DNA from 4 places in the Paenibacillus guangzhouensis genome. Region 2 is predicted to be linked to each of the others. Evidence: riboswitches for the same ligand, from Rfam matches in the RefSeq annotation. Region 2 holds a riboswitch; each other region holds the start of a gene.
The links. Region 2 has a riboswitch for cyclic di-AMP ahead of GCU39_RS23575 (C40 family peptidase). Riboswitches for the same ligand answer to the same signal wherever they lie in the genome.
Positions count from the first base shown of each region.

Region 1 (5,634 bases), 2.0 Mb from region 2:
GGGTTCTGTTTGTCCAATAGGAAGAAGGAAAAGCACATTCAGTAATCGGAAAGGCGGTAAGAAAATGAGCAAAATCAAAAAAATTCTTATTGCCATTTCCATTCTTGTGTTGATTTTTTCTCTCGTCAATATTGCGAGAATTCTCCTGCGGGATTATGCTGAACAGCAGAAAATCAAAGAGATAGCAGAATTATGGAACAAAGAATCAACCATTGGGGGTGAGGCTGCAACAGCCTCACCTTTTATCACAAAGGCGCATGAGACGGTCATGCTCCCCGAATTTCAAGAGCTTTACGGGAGAAACACGGACATCATCGGTTGGCTGAGAATCGACGGTACCCGAATTGATTACCCGATCATGCAAAACCAACAGGATTCGGAATTCTATCTCAATCATGATTTCGATAAAAAGGAGAGCAAAAACGGACTCCCTTTTCTGGACGCGTACAGTCGGATAAACAGCTCAGGCATTTTGTTGATTCATGGACATCACATGAAGAGCGGTATGATGTTTGCAGATTTGATGGAGTACAAGAAAGAAAGCTATTATAAGGAGCATGCTACGTTCCAGTTCAGTACGCTTTACGAAAAGGAAGAGTATGAGATACTTGCCGTTATTCTGTCAAAGGTTTATCGCAAATCGGATGATGTTTTTAAATACTACCAGATTGAAAAGACAGGAACACCCGCTGAGTTTGACGCTTATATTCAGAATATCAAAAAACTTGCGCTTTACGACACGGGCGTGACAGCCGGGTATGGTGATAAACTTATTGTGCTGTCTACGTGTGAATATTCAACCGAAGATGGTAGGTTAGCAGTAATCGCCCGAAAGCGTAAATGAAGATGTTAAAATACGGAGTTAAGTTGCATCGTATCGCGTTCTCCATTATGGGGCGCGATTTTTTGTTATAGTTAACGCTTCATCAAAGAATTTTTGGAGTGAAGGGAAATCGGCAGAGTAGCGTGAGGATTTGTGCAACAATGGACGACATGAAGTCGGCCATTGTTGATTTATGAATGAAGGAATGATATCGGCAAAGACTATTCATTCGAAGACTGGGATGTATCCATCGATCTTATCAGAGGACTCTCTTTTTTTGCTGACACGTACGTTTTCCATTGTTTTTTGAATTTTTTAAGAAAACCGCGTTGTTTCTTCTCCTCTCCGATGGTTCGCAAATATCTCATGAGCAGATGATATCTCAGTTCGTCGTCATGGCTAAGCTTGTGTAATTCTTTGAGAACGTTCCGATGCACAGTAATCCCCCTTGTATCTTTCGAGTTCCATTGTGAAATCTATTATATACGACAAAACTCGACAAATTCTAAACAAGGTGGAGCGTGAGCTGTGTGCTATCGAAAGCGAAGAAGGCCTGTTTAGACTGCCTCGCTTGGAAATAAGCGTATTGTATTATGGTTTTATTATGTTGGCAATCTATCCATAATATCATTCCATTATGTTACCTGACCGATATTAAATAATGAAAGTGTCGATATATTGGAAGACATAACTTTCACTAATAGCATCCTTATGATTAATGTTCACTTTATTACTAAAAATATTATTCTTAACAAGTATATGCAAAAGGGATGGTTAATAAATGAAAGTTATTTTGGTTGACGATGAGCCGCTAGCATTGAGTAGACTTCAGAAATTGCTTGAACGTGTGGTTAGTGGTGTGGAGATCGTCGCCTCATATTCGGATCCGAATGAAGTGACCTTAGGCGTTTTAGAGCATCGCCCCGATGTCGTTTTTTTGGATATCCAAATGCCTGAGATCGATGGATTAGAGCTGGGCATGCAGATACAGACCGTCGTCCCTGGTACGGAAATTGTTTTTGTCACTGGTTACGATCAGTATGCCGTGCGTGCATTCGAGCTTTATGCTGTGGATTACATCATGAAGCCGGTACAACTCGAGCGACTAAACCAAACGGTCATGCGCGTTATGGATAAAATGAATCTAAAAGGAACAAAGGAAACGCAGGATTTGAATACGCCTATGGTTTGCTGCTTCGAACAAATCCGCTTTCAGTTAAATGCCATGAAGACGCAGAACGTGAAGTGGCGGACGAGTAAGGCACAGGAATTATTCGCTTATCTGCTCCACCATCGCAAGCGGGTAGTCAGTCGGAACTTACTACTTGAATTGTTATGGCCAGACACGCCAGAGGATAAAGCGGTACAATATCTCTATACGGCGATTTACCATATACGCCAGACTTTAAAAAATTACAGGATGGATTCGATTTCCATCCGCATTGGTGAATTGGAGACAGGCTATCGGCTGGATATGGGGAATGCTCACGTTGATACGGAGTTATGGGAAAAAGATTTGAAGCAATTGGGTCGTCTTGATGCAGACACCGTCGATTCTCATGAACATGTGTTAAAGATGTATACTGGTGATTATCTTGGAAATTACGAGTACCTATGGGCGGAGCATGAACGGGAACGATTGCGAATGTTATGGCTGTACCAAATAAGAAGAGTAAGCGAATTTTATGAGCAACAAGGCTTAATGGATAAAGCCATTCGGTTGATTCAGGACGCTCAGCGGATAAAACCGGATGAGGAAGATTACTATTTCTTATTAATGAAGCTTAATCATGCGATTGATAATCAAGTGGGTGTAGAAGAACAATTTTTTCTACTGAAGACGAGAATGGAAAGTGATATGGAGCTCCCGATCAGTGAAGAAATTATCCGTTGGTATGAGCAGTGGTGTAATAACTTGATATGAACACAAGAGTGGAGTACTTCATGTGCTTCACTCTTTTTTTATTATGAATAACTATTTACAATTTTGTAATTGGTATTTTCGACTCATTATTGTTACTTGTCATTGTAATTTTATGATATTTCGTCAATGCTGAATAGGACAAAAGTCTACAGTATCAAGGTCTCATGTCACTTAGACATCTAGCATGTGACTCTGATCTAGTTATAGTAAGCTCTTACAAGATGATTTGACAAAATACCTGAAAATATAATACAGTATTAAAGGTTACAAAAAATTAATATTTGGCCGAATTTCTATTTAGAGAAAACGGGGGAACCAATTCTGGGTGAATTATTCTAATCTATTGAAGAATATAGGGAACCTTCTACCGAACCCTCAGCTAACTCCGTAGGCATCGAAGGGAGACATCATGAAGAAAGTCATTATTTCCATGTTAGGAGCGGCAATGTTGTTTACCGCTGGTACCACAAGTACATATGCTAGTTCGTCTAATCTTACAAATGAAGTGGATAAAGTTATTGGAACGCCATACCTCTGGGGAGGTACGACAAAATCTGGCTTTGATTGCTCGGGTTTCATTCAATATATTTTTGATAAGTTCAAGTTAGATTTACCACGTACTTCAAAAACGCAGGCAACAGAAGGTACAAAGGTAGATCAAGCAAATCTACGCGCAGGGGACTTGGTGTTTTTCAATACGGATGGACAAGGGATTTCTCATGTTGGTCTTTTCCTTGGCGACAATAAGTTTGCGCATTCATCAAGCAGTAAAGGTGTAACGATAAGTAGTCTGTCTGAATCCTATTATAAAAATCGGTATGTTACGGCTAGACGTGTTGTCAGTCAGCAAAGTTATCATAAAATGATGAGCTAATATTAGCAATTGCTTTTAAGGACAAGATCGTAAGTAAAATTACTTACCGACTTGTCCTTTTCTTATTGAATTAGGCGTCTGTACGATCATTTAGTTATGAACCTACATACAATACATAGCTCAAATTGATTCCCCTTCATAAGGAGTGAAATCACATGACATATATGCCACAGTCCCCACCCCCAAATTTCGTCCCACAAAAACCTGCTGTATCCTATATCGTAGACTGCGTTCATCAATACACATATGTATGGTTAATAAATGGGGAAAGCTTTTGGTTTTATCCGACACGTGTGGAATATGGTGAAGTTTCGGGCTATCGTTGGAATGGTGTGTTCTGGTCGTACTACGGTATGGATCCAAGATTTATCAGTGCAGTTTCATGTCCTCCAATTCCTACATTATACTAAAACACAAGAAAAAGGCTGCCTAGAGTTTGTTAGGCAGTCTTTTTTAATCTGGCGAGGATCAGGAACCGAATGATTCAGATCCGCTTTCCCTTCGCAACTCTTTTTCTATATGCAGCATGACTATTGGCTCTTTTATTACCATTACGGGATCTCGAACTCTTGTTTCTATTCTTATGTGAATTCACGTTCTGCACGAATGCTTTGGGCTGCATAAACGAGCTAAACAAATCAAATGTAGGGCGCATTTGCTTGTACAATCCATATGCTTGTTGAAATTGTCCCATGATGGACATCACACCGTCCATTCCACCGATATGCTCAAAAAAAGATTTGGAAGGAGGACTATTCATTGGTGGAGATTGCTCATCTGGGGAATAACCGTCGTCGTTGATCGTGAAGTTATTATCTGATCTCATCATTGCTCAACCTTTCATGAACTAATTTAACTAACACGAGTTACGATAGTATATTCTAACTACTTTCAAGAGGTATAGTCTCTTAAACCATAGACACCAAACTAAATATGCATAAACACCATCCATTTACAAATATTTAACAAAAGTTTTAAATAAAGCTAACATATATCTTCTATGATGGAGACATCCGTTTTGGTTCTGTGAGACTTATTTGTATTGTTGCCTGATTGTGTTGGATGTGATCATGACTTGCAGGGGGAGCGAACGATGAAACGTATAGCCATTGATATGGATGAAGTCATTGCAGACACGCTGACTACACATCTGGAGTGGTATAACCGGGATTATCAAGATGAACTGAAGGTGTCAGAACTTGAAGGTATGAACTTGGTTCAGGCTAGGCCTAATGCCAGACAGGCGATTGAAAGTTATTATGATCGGGAAGATTTCTTTCGCAATATTAAGGTGATGGCGCATAGCCAAGAAGTGCTTCGAGAGCTCTCGGAACATTACGAGATCTATATTACTACTGCAGCCATGGAAGTACCGGCCTCTTTCCAGGCCAAGTATGAGTGGCTGCTGGAGCATTTTGATTTTTTGAATGCGATGAACTTTGTATTCTGTGGCGATAAGAGCATCATTCGCGCAGACTACATGGTCGATGACAATGTGAATCAGCTTCGTGCCTTCGAGGGGCAAGGGATTCTCTTTACAGCGCCTCGCAATGTTCATGAGACCGGATATGTACGTGTGAATAATTGGTTGGAAGCAAAAGCGTGGTTCATGGCTCAACTCCAGCCGTGTGATTGAGAGGTGCCAGACATGACTTCTCGAGAAATGGACGATCATTTGAAGAGCCATGCGTCTTTGCCGCGTGTTGTTGCACACTGGGTTTTCCGTTCGGATCATGTATTATCGGGCTCCATGGAAGCGGGTGATCTCATCATTGAAGATCAGAGTGGAAATGGAAATCATTTGGAGGCCGTATCGATTCCTTGCGCTGCTAATCCATTAGATCTGTCAGAGGAGCGGCCATCCATGAAGTGGGAGCAAGATCCATACCATGGAGAGGTATTGAGTTTTAATAATGACCTCGATGCTGCTGGCCGCAGTTATTTCCGGACGACTGAAAAGGCACCGATCAACGAACTCTCTTTTGAAGAAGGGTATACGATCGAAGCCATTGT
Region 1 covers NZ_CP045293.1:3,252,209-3,257,842, reverse strand. The annotation lists gene GCU39_RS14655 (DUF7601 domain-containing protein) at 1-45, shown strand, start outside; gene srtB (class B sortase) at 65-844, shown strand; gene GCU39_RS14645 (response regulator) at 1,605-2,747, shown strand; cyclic di-AMP (ydaO/yuaA leader) riboswitch at 3,021-3,156, shown strand; gene GCU39_RS14640 (C40 family peptidase) at 3,157-3,621, shown strand; gene GCU39_RS14630 (5' nucleotidase, NT5C type) at 4,715-5,257, shown strand; gene GCU39_RS14625 (LamG-like jellyroll fold domain-containing protein) at 5,270-5,634, shown strand, end outside.
Region 1: another riboswitch for cyclic di-AMP. It lies ahead of GCU39_RS14640 (C40 family peptidase); the one in region 2 lies ahead of GCU39_RS23575 (C40 family peptidase).

Region 2 (5,634 bases):
AGAGCTTCTCAGAAGCGCATGAGGCGATTCGGCTGATGCAGAAATTCGGCAGCCAAGGCGAAGTATCACACTTCGAAGACTATTCCGTTTACCATTTCTTGGATTCGAATATTAAGGAGATGGAGCTCGAGGATTTCTTCCTGAAGCGGCTCGGCAAGCTCTATGACCATGATCATACGCATGGGACAAGCTTTATGATCACGTTGGAGAATTACTTCATCCACAATCATAATGTGAGTGAAGCAGCCAAAGCGATGTTCATTCACCGCAATACCTTTATCTATCGCATCGATAAGATCAAAGAAATGCTCGGAACGGATTTGAAGAACTCGGAGGAGCTGCTGCAAATTCAGCTTGCTCTGAAAATCTTCCGATTGTTGAATAAAGTATAAAAAGAGAGCCGGACTACCGCTAATGCGGTATGCCCGGCTCTTGTTCTATGTTGATTCGTTCGATGATCTCGCGATATTATACAACGCCTTGTGCGATCATTGCATCAGCTACGCGCAAGAATCCAGCGATATTCGCACCGACAACGAGGTTGCCTGCATAGCCGTATTCTTCTGCTGCACGTACGCTGTTCTGGTAGATGTTCTTCATGATGCTGTGAAGCTTCGCATCCACTTCTTCGAACGTCCATTGCAGACGCATGCCGTTTTGCGCCATCTCAAGAGCTGATACGGCTACGCCGCCAGCATTTGCCGCTTTCGCAGGTCCGAACAATACTTGATTGTTCAAGAACACGTCGATCGCTTCGAGTGTCGATGGCATATTCGCGCCTTCGCTAATTGCTTTTACGCCGTTCGCAACAAGCAATTTCGCGGACTCTTCATTGATCTCGTTCTGTGTTGCGCAAGGAAGCGCGATATCGCAAGGGATGGACCAGATGCCATCGCATCCTTCCGTGTAGACAGCGCCTGGATGCTCTGTTACATATTCTTTAATCCGTTTGCGTTCAACTTCTTTAAGACGCTTCACCGTATCGAGGTTAATTCCGTTCGGATCGTACACATAACCGTTCGAGTCGCTGCATGCGACAACTTTCGCGCCAAGCTGGTGAGCTTTCTCGATCGCATAGATCGACACGTTACCCGATCCGGAGACAACAACCGTGCTGCCTTCGAAGCTTAAGCCTTTTGCTGTCAGCATTTCGTTCGCGAAGTATACGCAGCCATAGCCTGTTGCTTCTGTTCTTGCTAAGCTTCCGCCATAGATGATACCTTTGCCTGTCAATACGCCAGCTTCGTAACCGCCACGCAGGCGCTTGTATTGTCCGAACATATAACCGATTTCTCTTCCGCCAACGCCGATGTCTCCCGCAGGAACGTCAACGTCCGGTCCGATATATTTCGACAATTCGGTCATGAAGCTTTGCGTAAAGCGCATAATTTCGTTGTCGGATTTGCCCTTCGGATCGAAGTCGGATCCGCCTTTACCGCCGCCAATAGGTTGTCCGGTCAGGGAGTTCTTCAAGATTTGCTCGAATCCGAGGAACTTGATGATGCTGGCATTAACGGATGGGTGGAAGCGAAGACCGCCCTTGTAAGGTCCGATCGCGCTGTTGAACTGCACACGGAATCCGCGGTTGACTTGAACTTTGCCGTTGTCATCTACCCAAGGCACGCGGAACGATACCATCCGCTCAGGCTCAACGATGCGCTCAAGAATGCCGTGCTCCTTGTATTTAGGATGCTTTGCGAATACAGGCACGAGGGAATCGAGGATTTCTTTGACTGCTTGGTGGAACTCGCTCTCGTGCGGATTGCGTTTGATTACCAATTCATATACCGATTGTACATATTCTTTTGCTGCCGCTTGATTTTGTTCTGGGATGGCCGTGATCACTGTTCAAACACTCCTTTATAAAAGTTTGATTTACACTTTGTGTACGATGATTTGCATTTTATACTATACAAAATGGAAGCATTTCTCCAATAGAAATTATTTAACAAAGCGATTAAATAGCGCTATCGCACTAAAGCGATAAATGGTAAAAACGTTTACATTGTTGTTGCACAAATGATGTAAACGTTCCCAAGGGAAAACCAAAAAACCTGATCATCGTTAAGATGACCAGGTTTGCGCAAAATATAAGGATTACAGCAATTCGCGACGAAGTTCTTCAGCCGATTTCGGGGACAAGTAGCCGAGTGGAATATCGAATACCGTCTTCGCACCAGTTGCTCCTTCTTGGCTAAGGCGGTGAGCTGCTCTCGCGTAAGCTACGAGCACGCTTGCCGTGAACTCAGGGTTGCTCTCAAGCTTCAATCCGAACTCGATAATTTGCTTCGTGTTCTCACCTGTTACACCGCTGCGAATAACGAATCCGCCATGCGGCATGCCTTGATGCTCAGCCTGAAGCTGTTCCTCGGAGATGAATGTCACGGTTGTGTCATAATCAGAGAAATAGTTCGGCATATTTACGATCGTCTCACGAATTTGATCTTGGTTTGCGCCTTCTTCAGCGACTACATAGCACTCACGCAAATGTTTCTCACGTGTAGCGAGCTCTGGTGTCTCACCCGAACGAATGCGGTCGATCACTTCTTCAACTGGAACAGTGTACTGTACGCCAGCTTTTACGCCTGGCACACGACGGATCGCATCAGAGTGGCCTTGGCTAACGCCTTTGCCCCAGAACGTATAGTCTTTGCCTTCTGGCAGGATAGACTCCGCAAGCAGTCGATTAAGCGAGAATAATCCCGGATCCCAGCCTGTCGAAATTACGCTGAGGTTGCCACCTTCTTTCGCAGCTGCATCCACGGTATTGAAAAATTCGGGAATCTTCGCATGCGTGTCGAAGCTGTCGATCGTATTGAACATTTTGGCGATCACTGGCGTCTGCTCTGGAAGGTCTGTCGCGGAACCTCCGCACAGAATCATCACGTCAATGATACCTTTATATTGCTCTGCAGCTGAGATATGCTCGAATTTGATACCTGCTGTAGCGATTTGGTCTGGCTGTCTGCGAGTGAATACCGCTACGAGCTCCAAGTCTTGGTTCTGGCGAATGGCTTTCTCCACGCCTTTCCCCAAGTTACCATAACCAACAATACCTACTTTAATCTTTTGCATTGATAAAGTCCTCCTCTAGGGTATTCCAATATTCTGCTTGTCCACCCTTTAAAGTATATAGAAATATTACATTAAATGTAAACGTTATTCGTGAGAAAAAACCTCTATCGTGGTTCTTACTTTTATTAATACGGCTTTGGTAAAAAGAAACCCGCGAATGTGTCCAGTGGATGGACTTCGCGGGCTCCTTCTTATTATTCTACATCATCGTGATCTTGATTGCCGTCATTGTCATTGGTTTCATCAAAAATGTCCGAATTCGTCACTCTTGTTGCACCAACATAACGTTTCACATAATACGAATCACTTAAGCTGGAAATTGTAATCCCTTTTTTACTGGATGCATGTGCAAATTTATTGTCGCCTACATAGATACCGACATGCGAGATGCCTTTACCGGTTGTGTTGAAGAATACGAGATCTCCGGATTGAAGATCTGATTTTGCAACTTTTTGGCCCATTTTGTACTGTGATCTCGATTGGTGCGGAAGTTTGATGTCGAACTGCTTGAAGATGTACATCGTAAATCCGGAGCAATCAAATCCACTTGTCGATGTGCCACCGCTTTGATAGCGAGTGCCAATAACTTCGTTAACTTCTTTGTCAAGTTTGGAGTCTGCGGCGAAAGCGCTACCAACAGAGACTGTCATCGTTAATGCAAGTGTGACGATCATAGATTTAAATAACTTTTTCAAGAGGGTAATACTCCTTCCAACGCCTACGAGGTTAGCTAAGGGTTCGGTTGAAGGCTCCCTATGATCCCTTACTTGCAAGATCAATTCACCCAAAGATGGTTCCCCCGTTTCCTGGTGCGCAGGAACTCGGCTTCAATAATTTGGTGCACCGGATACGAATCACAATAATGACAAAATTGATTACAAACTTATTACAAAATCTTAACTAATTGCTATTCTAACAGACGCTACTCTCTTTGACAAACCTTTTTTTACGTTTTTACTCCATTTTTTGCGAAAAACAACGAATAACCCGACCTTCGCTAGGCGAAAATCGGGTTTATTCGTTACTTCTTTATTTTATTGGACGAGTATCGTGTTTCTATTTTTTGGGCACATCACTTTGTGGGGATATTTTAACATTTGCTTTGCCACAGTTGATATTGTGCTGCAATGCCCCACACTTTGACGATAGAGCGGACGAGATGGTAGGTCTGATGCAGAATAATAGCGATGAGCCCTGTCCAGATCCAAGCGGCAGCTGTAAAAATACTGCTGATCACAAGCAGGAATGCGAGCAGTAGAAGGGTGATGCCTAGAATCATAGGCAGGTTTTTGAGGGAGAGGAGCAGTCCGCGGAAGATCCCCGTCTTGCTCACCTGACCAAACTGCATGAATAAGAACAATTGATGCATGATCCATGCGAATACAATCCATCCGAAGATGATCGGTAGGAAGGCAACCCCTAGTTGCTCCAGGTTGTAGAACTTCCATTCCTGATAGAAGTAAGGAACGATCCAGTACGCTGGGGCGAGGATCAACAGGTTCTCCAGCCAATAGAACAGACAGGCCGGTTTCCACGCGTATTTCATGCCTTTGAAGAATAAGAGTCCTTTATCATCTTGATGGTGAATAGAATAGTAGAGTCCGGCGTTGATGAACGGTGTGATGATCATGCGTATGAGGAATAAGCCAGCCAGCATCCACAGGTAATAATCGATGATATCGGTCTTCATGAGTTGGAACTGGCTCTCGATTAAGAACATCTGCATACTCGTCTCAGTAGGGTGAGGATCCGGGTAGCGTTCTAGAAGGGGGACCACGATGGCGTCGATAAATCGATAGAGGAAGAAGCCCCAGATCAGCTGGTACAAGAATAGAATAATAACAATATAGAAATGATGCCTAACAATACTAAAGCTTTCTTTGATATATTTCATGCCGGGTTCACCTCACCATCCGAGTGCGTTCAAGATACTCTCGATCAGTTTTGCTGTACTGAAGTTAATTCGCGTTTTGACGGCTTCATCAATCTGGGCCTTCATGTAGTTATTGATGCGTTTATTCTCAAGCACCATCGTATCTTGCGGGTCGATCATCACCCAATCCAGCGGTGTCTTATGGGTGAGTGTATACTGAATCGTTGCCGATGCGCCGTCCCACATCCGCTTCACGGACGTACCGTCCTTGAACATGAACACGACAGGAACTTGCGGGTAATCGCCGCCTTTTTTGCGGAGAATGACTTTGGACTCATAGGCCGTCGCCCCTTTAGATTCTATCTTCTCCGCTGTAATGCTCTCCACGGCATAATCCGTCATGAATCCTTTATAGACGTATTGATTGAAAAACTCAGTCCAATTCTTCTTCGTGACTTGCTCGACGACACGCTGGAAATCCGACGTCGTCGGGTGGCGGAAGGCCCATTTATTCGTGTAGGTCTTCATAATTTTAGCCATCGTCTTGGCTCCCACTTGCTTTTCCAAGGCAACGAGCACCAGTTTACCGCGCGTGTACACATTTTCGGCATATTGGTCGGAGTCTTTGTATTTCCATGCGTAGAGAGACAGTGGAGCTGGGCTGGTCATATAGCTCGACTCGATCG
Region 2 covers NZ_CP045293.1:5,236,152-5,241,785, reverse strand. The annotation lists gene GCU39_RS23590 (PucR family transcriptional regulator) at 1-392, shown strand, start outside; gene gdhA (NADP-specific glutamate dehydrogenase) at 469-1,842, opposite strand; gene GCU39_RS23580 (diaminopimelate dehydrogenase) at 2,098-3,075, opposite strand; gene GCU39_RS23575 (C40 family peptidase) at 3,270-3,770, opposite strand; cyclic di-AMP (ydaO/yuaA leader) riboswitch at 3,776-3,912, opposite strand; gene GCU39_RS23570 (carbamoyl transferase) at 4,166-4,969, opposite strand; gene GCU39_RS23565 (M1 family metallopeptidase) at 4,982-5,634, opposite strand, start outside.

Region 3 (5,634 bases), 2.6 Mb from region 2:
AAGCTTTTCGGTTACCACCTTGGCAAATGACACTGCATACGAGACATGCTCCAATGCCGCACGCCATACGTTTCTCAAGTGAGACATAGACTTTGGCCCCTGATCCACGCGCACGTTCCGTTAATGCTTTCATCATGACATGCGGTCCGCACGTGATCACAGCGTCATACCTCGTATAATCGATCTGATTGACAATGATTCCGCCTACATCACAGACGACTTCGCCTGCGAAAGGTCTAAACTCATCGACAAGATATGATTCTCGGCTGAATCCTAGATAAATGTCCGGTTGCTGCAGCTGCTTCGCTGCGAAGTATAGCGGGGCGATCCCAATTCCCCCGCCGACTAGCGCTACCTTGCCTTGCACTACAGGGAAGCCGTTCCCATAAGGTCCTTCCAGTTGGATCGGATCGCCCGCTTCAAGCTGCTTGAAACGTTCTGTCCCTTCCCCAACTACATGATATAAGAAGCTGATCTCTTGCACACCGATATCATATATGCTGATCGGCCTGGATAACACGGGATAATCTGACCATGCCCGAAGCATGTAGAACTGCCCCATTCGGCCCTCAAAATGTCCTTCAATTTTCATCAGGTATACGTCTTTTGCGATCTTCACATTGGATTTAACGGTATTCACATGCGCCCTCCTTTTAACAGGGTTTTGCCTTCTTATACTATGCCTTGCGGCGCTTGCCGAAGCTGTGACAATGTTCACATCGATGCGTTTGATTCGATTGGAAACATTCGCATAATTCACCATCGAAAAGGACATAACAAAGAGACGGATTCCGAATGTGCAAAACAGTGTATTGAAGGGAGGGGATTCGCTTTGCGTTCGTGTTGTATACTGTTCCTAGTCCTCATCATGCTCTGTAGCGGTTGTTCAAATTCTTCTGATCCGTCACCGCTACCGAAAGTGCTAGAGACATCCCCCGTAACACTCCATTCCAAAGGGGCTGAGACAGAGACCAAGCAGAAGTTGTCCGAACCGGATGCGACGAGACAGACGGTCTCGCATCGCAAGAAATCAGAGCGGACCAAATCCAATCGCCGATCTCGTGCAGAAGATAGTTACCGTGCCTTGTCATCACTGCGTCATAAATACCCTGCCATCTTCAAAAATAACGGTTCGTCCTATGCGAGACGTGTATCCTTAACGTTCGATGATGTGCCAGATGAGTTCACAGGTAAAGTGCTGGATGTACTCAAAGCCTATAACGTCAAAGCGACTTTTTTCGTGATGGGCTATCGTGCCGAGAAGCACCCCGATATCGTAAGACGGATGGTGCGGGAAGGCCATCTCGTCGGCAACCATACATACAATCACCCTTTGCTGACGAAGGTGTCCATGGTGAAATTCAAACGGCAAATCTTGCGAACGGACGCGATATTGCATCGAATCATTGGGTATCACCCCAAATTCATTCGCCCTCCATACGGTGAAATCAACGAGCAGCAAGTGCGATGGGCTGGAAGCCAAGGGTATATTATCGTGAATTGGGATGTCGATTCCCAAGATTGGCGAGGACTAAGTGCCCAGAGAGTCATGAGCAATATCCTAACGACTACACGGCCGGGTTCGATTATTCTGCAGCATGCAGGCGGGAATGTTGGAGGGGTCTTAAATGGGACGCTGGAAGCTCTGCCACGAGTCATTGAACGACTGAAAAATAAACGTTATCAATTCGTTACCTTGACAGATATGTTCCATGTCCGAAAGAGCAATTCATAAAACGAAGAACAAAAAAACGCTTCCTTCATCCTTATTCAAGGATGGGAAGCGTTTGTCGCTATTAAGAAAGTATAAATACTTTTACATTCTGAATACCGAACTTGCTCGCACTCGATTGTGTCGTATCGACGAAGATATCAATACGGTTCCCTTTGATACTGCCGCCAATGTCATTCGCTCGACCCACAAATCCGCCTGCTGGTAATCCGTTAAATGAGTAGCCTGTTACGAATACTTTCGTACCAAGCGGAATCATGTCCGGGTCAACCGCAATTGTACCGTGCTTCAATTGATTACCGAAATAATCTTTCCCTGCCCATGATCCATTTTCACTTGCTGCAGCTGTATAGGCTGTCGCTTTCACATTTATCGATTTCTTGTAGCTTGTAGGCTCGCCAGAAATATGGACCACATTATCTGATGATGCAAAGGCAGACACTGTTGCTTCCTTTTTCTTCGGCTCTGGTTTCTCTACCGGCTTCTCCTCATTCTTTGCTGTAGGCGCAGGTGCAGATTTTGCAACTGCTTTTGCTTCTGCTGCAAGCGGTTCGGATGCTGCTGCCGGTGCTGAGGCAACCTCAGCTTTTTGTTCTTTGGCTCCAGGAAAATCAATCTTTAATCCTTGATAGATATTGAGTGGATCGACGTTCGGATTCGCCTTCATGAGATCATTCATATCGATGTTATTCGCCTTTGCGATATTGAAGAAGGTATCTCCGTCTTTCGCGTAGTAAGGCGCTGCTGCAACAACAGTAATCGATTGAACAGCTAAGAATGCAGTTATCAACGTAATGGACAATTTCTTCAGATTAAAAATTTTCATAATTCCTCCTTTTCATACGCCTACGAGGTTAGTTGTCGGGTTTGGATTGAGGATACAACCCTACGCTTACGCGTTTCACCCCTAGCTGAATCGATTGTTGTGGATTTTGTTCTTCATCCATTCAGCTGTGAATCATCCCCCGCACTTCAGCAATCGAAGTTTCGGCTCAATCAATATATCACAATTTTGTAACCAGTGCGCAAGCAATTTTTGACAAATCGCTCAACCATGCGGTATATCAGCGTTTTTTGTGATTAATTTTTTGATACAATTACAACAAAAAGACCTATTCACCGAGTGCTGGACTCGATTCGAATAGGTCTTCCTCAGCTAAAAATAACGTTTAATTAACCGAAAAATGTGCTGTACAGTAGATACGCATTCAAGATAATGATTACGATCGTTACGAACCATGCCGTCCATTTCATCCATGGTTTGTTGACGAATTCCCCCATTTTGGCAGGGTCGCTTGTGAATTTCACGAGAGGTACGACAGCAAAGGATAGTTGAAGCGATAGAATGACTTGACTTAAGATAAGCAAATCGCTGACACCCTTCTCACCATACATGATGGTTACGATCACCGCTGGAATAATCGCGATCATCCGTGTAATTAATCTGCGCAGCCAAGGCTTAAGTCGTATATTCAGGAAGCCTTCCATGACGATCTGCCCCGCTAAGGTACCTGTTAATGTTGAGTTCTGTCCTGATGCTAAGAGCGCAACCCCAAAGACGATACTACCAAGCGTTGTGCCGAGCAGCGGCGTTAACATATGATAGGCATCTCCAATATCCGCAATACTCGTCATCCCCGCCTCATGGAACGTTGCGGCTGCGATAATAAGAATGGAAGCATTAATGAACAGTGCGAACAATAGTGCAATGGATGAATCCCATGTTGCATATTTAATCGCTTGACGTTTCCCCGCAGAATTCTCCTCGAAGCTCCGCGTCTGTACAATAGATGAGTGCAAATACAAGTTATGTGGCATCACAGTGGCCCCTAAAATCCCGATCCCGATATACAACATCGTTGGGTTCGTAATGATCTCTGCGCTCGGAATAAAGCCGCGTGCGATGCCGCCAAGGTCAGGTCTAGATAAGAAATACTCTACTGCGAAGCAACCGCCGATGGTCGCGATCAAGACGATAACCAATATCTCAATATATCGGAACCCTTTGTTCTGTAGGAACAGCACGATGAGAACGTCGACTGCCGTAATTAATACACCGTATACAAGAGGTATCCCGAATAGCAAGTTCAGCGCGATCGCGGCCCCGATGACTTCAGCCAAATCACAAGCTGCGATGGCCAGTTCACAGAGCACCCACAGGACGAAATTCACTGGCTTCGTATAATGATCACGGCAAGCTTGCGCAAGATCTCGACCCGTCACGATCCCAAGTTTGCCGGCGAGTGCTTGCAAGAGCATCGCCATAAGGTTCGAGACGAAGATGACGGACAATAGTGTATAGCCGAACATCGAACCTCCGGCAATACTCGTCGCCCAGTTCCCCGGATCCATATACCCTACCGCAACCAGATAACCTGGCCCTGCAAAAGCTAAAAACTTCTTGAGCCATGAACCTTTCTTAGGTATTTTCATCGAACGATGAACTTCTGGCAATGACGGTTGATCCCGCTCCTGCCGCCATGACTTCTTCGCAAATGATGGTTTATTCAATGATTTCATTTCTACATTGTTCTCCATATCGATCACTCCTATCCTGCTCGTGCTACTTTCCTCATATCTATCTATGTCAATTGTGTATTGGACAAAATATTTTTCCTTAGTGCAACTTTTGGTTAAAAAAATATAGGCCACTTCAACATCTTATTCAGAGACAATGCAAATGTTCTATACTCTAAATTGTACTAGGGAAACTTTTTTTGTCAATACCTAAACTTCGGCCCCTAACCAACAATTAAGCAAAGAATCCACGCCACACCTGCATTATTAGCTTTCGTTAGGTTAACAAAAAATCCTCCGCCCTGACAGGGACGAAGGATGATGTGGTTCTAGATTAGAGTACCTTGCTAAGAAATTCTTGTGTACGCGGATGCTGCGGTGCACTGAATACGGTCTGCGGATCGCCTTCCTCGACGATCTTCCCGCCATCCATGAACACGATGCGGTCGCCAACTTCTCGCGCAAAGCCCATCTCGTGAGTTACGATGACCATTGTCATCCCTTGTGCCGCAAGGGATTTCATTACATCCAGCACTTCCCCGACCATTTCGGGATCGAGCGCTGATGTCGGCTCATCGAACAACATCACGTGCGGCTGCATCGCGAGTGCGCGGGCAATGGCGATACGCTGCTTCTGTCCACCGGATAATTGCGAAGGATAGACATGCTTCTTATCTTCAAGCCCAACTTGGCGAAGTAAATCGAGCGCAATTTGCTCTGCCGAAGCTTTGTCCTTCTTCAATACCTTTATTGGTGCAAGTGTAATATTATCTAAGACAGTCTTATGCGGGAATAAATTAAATTGCTGGAACACCATGCCCATTTTCTCGCGCGTGGCATTGATATTATGCGATTTATCTGTGATTGCATCCCCTTCGAAATGAATCGTTCCTTTCGTAGGAACTTCCAGCAGATTGAGGCAACGTAGAAACGTACTTTTCCCCGATCCACTCGGACCGATCACAACAACGACTTCCCCTTTTTCGATGGTCATGTCGATGCCTTTTAAGATTTCAAGCTTGCCATAATGTTTGTGCAGGTCTGTTACCTTAATCACTAGTCTTCAGCCTCCGTTCTGCAACTCCAAGGAGCTTGGAGCACGTAAATGTAAGAATGAAGTACAGCACAGCCGCAATAATAAGCGGCGGCAACCCTGCATAAGTGCTCCCACGTACAACTTCTTCTTGGAACATAATATCTGTAATCCCGATCAAGGATACGATGGACGATTCTTTAATAATGACCACGAACTCGTTACCAATTGCCGGCAGCACTTGCTTCAAAGCTTGCGGCAAGATAATGTAACGCATCGCCATACTTTGCTTCATTCCAAGTGAGCGTGCGGCTTCCAACTGTCCTTTATCCACGGATTCAATCCCAGCACG
Region 3 covers NZ_CP045293.1:2,654,003-2,659,636, forward strand. The annotation lists gene GCU39_RS11825 (dihydroorotate dehydrogenase electron transfer subunit) at 1-640, opposite strand, end outside; gene GCU39_RS11830 (polysaccharide deacetylase family protein) at 920-1,735, shown strand; gene GCU39_RS11835 (3D domain-containing protein) at 1,797-2,558, opposite strand; cyclic di-AMP (ydaO/yuaA leader) riboswitch at 2,561-2,735, opposite strand; gene GCU39_RS11840 (Nramp family divalent metal transporter) at 2,906-4,252, opposite strand; gene GCU39_RS11845 (amino acid ABC transporter ATP-binding protein) at 4,584-5,306, opposite strand; gene GCU39_RS11850 (ABC transporter substrate-binding protein/permease) at 5,299-5,634, opposite strand, start outside.
Region 3: another riboswitch for cyclic di-AMP. It lies ahead of GCU39_RS11835 (3D domain-containing protein); the one in region 2 lies ahead of GCU39_RS23575 (C40 family peptidase).

Region 4 (5,634 bases), 540 kb from region 2:
AGCTTCCCGCACCCATCACCCAGCGATTGACTGCGGCGGAGGCGAACGTGACAACCTATACGAATCAAGCGGATGCGATGCATGCACTGGAATCCGGCGATCTTGATGCCGTTCTATCGCTTGTGGACGGCAAACCTGACCTGATGCTCGAAGGCAGCGATCCTTCCATGAATCAAGCGATACTCTTGCGGCTGCAGAAGGTGATGCAAGCCAATACGCCGACGATTCAACCGAATATTACGTATCTTCACGGGAAAGAAGGAATGACTTCCTTCGACTACTTCGGACCTGTCTTGATCGGATTTTTCTCGTTCTTCTTCGTCTTCATGATCGCGGGCGTCTCCTTCCTGCGTGAACGTACGACTGGAACGCTGGAACGCTTGCTCGCCACGCCGATCCGGCGCTCCGAGGTCGTCGGTGGCTACCTGCTCGGGTTCGGCCTCTTCACCTTACTGCAAGCCACATTAATTACGTGGTTCGCCATTCAGGTGCTCGGCATGTATATGGTCGGCAATTTCGGGCTTGTCCTGCTGATTAACCTACTACTGACGCTGACGGCCTTGACGCTCGGGACCTTGCTCTCATCGTTCGCGAGCAGCGAGTTCCAGATTATTCAGTTCATCCCGCTCGTCATCGTCCCGCAGGTCTTCTTCTCGGGCCTGTTCAATCTGGACGCGATGGCGCCTTGGCTGCAGAAGCTTAGCTTCATCATGCCGCTTTACTACGGCGCAGACGCGATGCGTGGTATTATGATTCGAGGAGAGAGTATCGGCGATATTCAGCTCGATATCTATATCCTGCTCGGATTCTCGATCGTCTTCGCACTACTCAATATCGTCGCGCTGAAGAAGCAGCGCGCGATCTAATCTAGCAAGGAGTTGACGTCTATGACCAAATCGCTGGAGCCATGGATGGAAGAGCTCCTGCAAGGCGATCCTTCAACACCGCGAACTGCCAAGCAAGCTCGAATCTTCGAAGCAGCGATTGAAATATTCGCGGAGAAAGGCTATGCAGCCTCATCGACGAGCGAGATCGCGCAGCGGGCCGGCGTCGCGGAGGGCACGATCTTCCGTCACTATAAGACGAAGAAGGATCTGCTGCTCTCCATCGTAACCCCCGCCATGGTGAAGCTGCTCGCGCCGTTTCTGCTTCGAGAGTTCAAAGATGTGCTCTCGAAGGATTATGACAGCTTCGATGAGCTCCTCCGAGCGCTTATCGATAACCGAATCACCTTCCTGCAGCAGAATCGCAGCCTATTCAAGATTGTGGTGCAGGAGCTGCCGTTCCATCCCGATCTTCAGAAGCAGCTTCAGCAGCTCGTCTTCAACGAGATGAAGGGGAGGTTCGAGAAAATCATTCACAAGCTGCAAGCCGAGGGCAAGCTGATTGATCTGCCTTCCCTGACGATTATGCGGCTTAGCGCCTCCGCCGTCATGGGCTATGTTCTGTTCCGCTCCATCTTAGAACCTCAAGAAGGGTCGGGCTGGGATGATACGCTCGAACGCGAAGCTACGATCCAATTCATTATGAAAGGGTTAGCCCCTTAACAGGAAACAGCAGGCTTCTGGGGACTCACCTTCCCGATTGCCTGCTGTTTTGCTATAACGGAGCCAACGCGCTCCACGCCTGAATTGAGGGTAGTTGAAATATATCAGTTTGTGTATAATTTGATAGGTTCGACACCGCATTCAAGGAGTGAAGCTGTTTTGTTCGTTCAATATTTAAAAAACGCATGGTTCTTCAACACGCGAAAAGACATATTATCCGGGATCACGGTCGCATTCCCGAAGCGATAGCCTTCTCGATTCTCGCCGGCGTCGATCCGATGGTCGGTTTATACGCATCGTTCATCATTGCTGTCACCATCTCGATCTTCGGAGGACGGATGGGCATGATCTCGGCGGCAACCGGCGCCATGGCTTCCCTGATGGGGCCGATTATCGCCAAATACGGCATCGAGTATTTGTTCGCGGCCTCGATTCAAACCGGTATCATTCAGTATCTTATGGGCGTATTACGGTTCGGCAAGTTCATTACCTTCATCCCGCATTCCGTCGTAACCGGGTTCGTCAATGCACTCGCCATCATTGTCTTCATGGCACAATTCCCGAATTTCAAAGGGGCGAACTGGCAGATGTTCGCCATGATTGCAGGTACGCTCGTGTTGATCTATCTGCTGCCGTTCGTGACGAGAGCCGTCCCCCCGGCGCTCGTGGCGATCATCGTGATGACAGTTATCTCGGTCACGATGCACCTCGATTGCGAACCGTCGGCGACATGGGCGACATTAAGCAGTCGCTCCCATTCTTCCACCTTCCCGATATCCGCTTGACGCTTGAAGCGTTCTGGTACATCTTGCCTCAGTCATGATTGTCACGGTAACCGTCGTCATCTTGACCTCTAACTTAGCGATCGGGGTCATGTCCGGCGTTGCGATTAGCGCGTTGATCTTCGGCTGGAAACTTGCCCGGATTGATGCCAGTACCTCTACAGACGCGCAAGGCAGCAAGGTGTATCGCATTAAGGGGCAGCTCTTCTTCGGCACGATGTCCCACTTCGTCGATCTCTTCGATGTGCACCACGATCCGGCGCACGTCATTATCGATCTTCATGCTTCCCATGTCTGGGATCATTCGGCCGTTACCGCCATCGCGAAGATCATTGCCAGATATGATCAGCAAGGCAAGCGCGTCACCTTGTCCGGACTGAATCTAGAGAGTGAGCAGCTCGTCGAACAAGCCGGCTTGCCAACACGGGCCGCTTCCTAAATTACCACAAACAAAAAGGGCAGCCGCTCAGCCATACGCTGAGCAGCTGCCCTTTCGTGCTATTCATTCCTAGATTGGTTCACTTCACAGTCATCACTCGCTGCTAGGATACGCCGGATGTCGGGATACACTGGCTGCGCGGCTTCCCTTCTGCGGGAACTGCGGCAGTTCATTCACCGAGACGACGGCGTCCGTCTTCTTCTTCGGCTTCTGCCAATACGCTTCATTTCCCGGCAGGTCATCGAACCAGGATGCATCTTTCGGACAAGGAAGCACCATGAACTTGCCGTAATGGTCATCTCGCGACTGATGGTACTTCAAGTAAGCTTTCCCGTCTTCGATCGCGAGAATTTCAATTTTCCCAGAGGTATGGCTCATCGACAAGCGAATTCTTTTGCCAAGACCGGATGTCTTCGCTTTAGCTTCTTCAACGAGGCGATACACCTGTTCGAGCGGCAGGACGAAATCCCGGTTGCCTGCAACAGGGCGATTAATGAAGAAGTAATAGGGCGTGACGCCGGCCCAAGACAGCTTATCGAGCAATTCCGCCAGCACATCGGCGTTATCATTGATGCCCCGCAGAATCGGGGTCTGATTCACGACAATCGCTCCAGCTTGATGCAACGCCTCAAACCCTCGTCTTGCTTCAGGCGTTATTTCACGCGGATGATTAATATGGGCCATCACATAAATCCGGCGATCGCTGTTCGAGAACGTTCGAATCGTCTCTAACAGTTCCTCGTCTTCATAAATCCGCATCGGATTGAATACTGGGATTTTGGAGCCAAGGCGAATAATCTTCACATGCTCAATCTCACGCAGTTGCTCCAGAATCAGCTTCAACTTCGGCGTGGCCAGGATCAAGCTGTCTCCCCCGGTCAGGAGCACATTATTAATCTCGGGATGCTGACGGATGTATTCGATGCCCGGACTCACATCCGACATCGCTTCCTTCACATCGTTGCGGAACAGCCGCTTGCGGAAGCAGTACCTGCAGTACGCGCCGCATACCTCAGAGACGATGAGCAGCGCCGTCGTCTTGTACTTGTGCTGGCAGCCCGGCACCACATAATTCGTGTCCTCATCGGAGGCATCCCATCTGCCGTATTCGGACAGTTCTCCCTCGTTCGGGATCACTAATTTCTTAATCGGGTCATTCGGATCGTTCCAGTCAATCAGCTTCAAGTAATAATCGTTCACGCGAAACACGAACTTCTCTGTAATTGGTCTGAGCTTCGCCCGCTCTTGCTCCGGGATCTCAACAATTTTATCGATATTCGTGATATATTTCGGCTGTGCCATTGTATTTCCTCCTTGAGAGTCAGATTTATGGTAACGCGTTGTCCCTCCTTCATTGGTCAAATGGTGCAAAAAAGACCCGTTGTCCGCAGAGCATGAAGCATGTGCTTCGTCCTTGCAGGCATCCGGGCCTCTCCCAATAGACGCAAAAAGACCCGGTTCAACGGGTCAGGGGGTGCGGCTAAGTTGTCAATCATTGACCCATCCACTGCTGACGAGGTTAGCTGTCGGGCTCGGGAAAGATGGTTCCCTACAACTCGTTCTTGATTCGCCCCTAATAATTGGTTCCCCCGCTTTCCGAACTTATCACCGGAAATTAAGCGTATTTCCATTTTACTACAATTTATCTTAGATAGTCAAATATTATATTATTGTATATTTCACAAAGTCACATTTCAACCGAGTTGGCGGCGGAAATGCTGCGGCGTCGCATGGTAGACCTTCTTGAACATTTTCGCAAAATAAGAGAAGTTGCTGTACCCGAGTGATTTAGCGATATCCGAGATCGGCAGCGATGAGGTCGCAATCAATTCTTTCGCCAATTTCATGCGCTCGTTCAGAATATAATCTGTCATCGACTCGCCCACCTCACGCTTGAATAATCGCGACAGATAGGCAGGATTCAGGTGCACGTACTCTGCCAACTGCTCTCTCGTAATCACTTCGCTCAGATGATCCGCAATGTAACGCTGCACCTGTTCAATCACCGAATCGTTCTGATGTAAGGAATGGGATACCCGTCCGATCAGCCGCAGCGCCCACTCATGCATCTGATCCAGTGTTCGGGGAGCCGTCCCGCTCAGTTGACTTTGCCCTTCATGCAGGAGTTCGTGAGCTGACAATCCGTTCTTGTGCAGAATGTAATGAATCATCTGGAGGAATCCATGGTTGAATGCCTGCATTGCGCTCGCAGATAATTTCGGGTCCGCTCGGAATGCAGCTATACACCGTGCAAGCTCCTTCTCAATCTCTGCCCGCTTCCCCTGCTCGATCAGAATCGTCCATGCCGAGAAAAGCGGCAGCTTCATCATGCCGGGCTTCTCCCGGTTCCGCAAGAAATACACTTGATTGGACTTATGCAAGTTGTTGTACTCGAGCTCCAGCAGCTCCTGATACATCTCGCCGATGTTGAACAGCGAAGTATTTTCCCCGATATAACAAGAAATCTGGCAATTGAAATACTGACTGCATGAGCGGATATAGTCCTGACACACCTCATATAGGTCTGCTCCAACCTTCTGCCCCTCGTCCAGATAACGAATCACCACATTCACGCCTTGGCGCGTCTGGATCACCACCCCATTCGCCTCCTGCAGCAGCAGTTCAGAAGCCGCCTTGCGGATCGCGTATTCCATCATCTCTTCATCCCTAGTGCAGAATTCACGCTTCCACGCCTCCACACTAATGAGAATTGGCAACATCTGAATATCAGGCGAAATCGTCAGATCATGCTCCTCTAACAGGTTCTGCACATTGGTCGGCGTACACGTAATACGATTCGTTAGCACGTCATTCCAGAATTTCTCGGCAATGAGCGGCTTCTTCTTCGTCCAGAGCTCATAGTACG
Region 4 covers NZ_CP045293.1:4,691,669-4,697,302, forward strand. The annotation lists gene GCU39_RS21010 (ABC transporter permease) at 1-866, shown strand, start outside; gene GCU39_RS21015 (TetR/AcrR family transcriptional regulator) at 888-1,547, shown strand; partial or broken gene GCU39_RS32055 (SulP family inorganic anion transporter) at 1,707-2,768, shown strand; gene GCU39_RS21030 (KamA family radical SAM protein) at 2,862-4,070, opposite strand; cyclic di-AMP (ydaO/yuaA leader) riboswitch at 4,261-4,400, opposite strand; gene GCU39_RS21035 (response regulator transcription factor) at 4,463-5,634, opposite strand, start outside.
Region 4: another riboswitch for cyclic di-AMP. It lies ahead of GCU39_RS21030 (KamA family radical SAM protein); the one in region 2 lies ahead of GCU39_RS23575 (C40 family peptidase).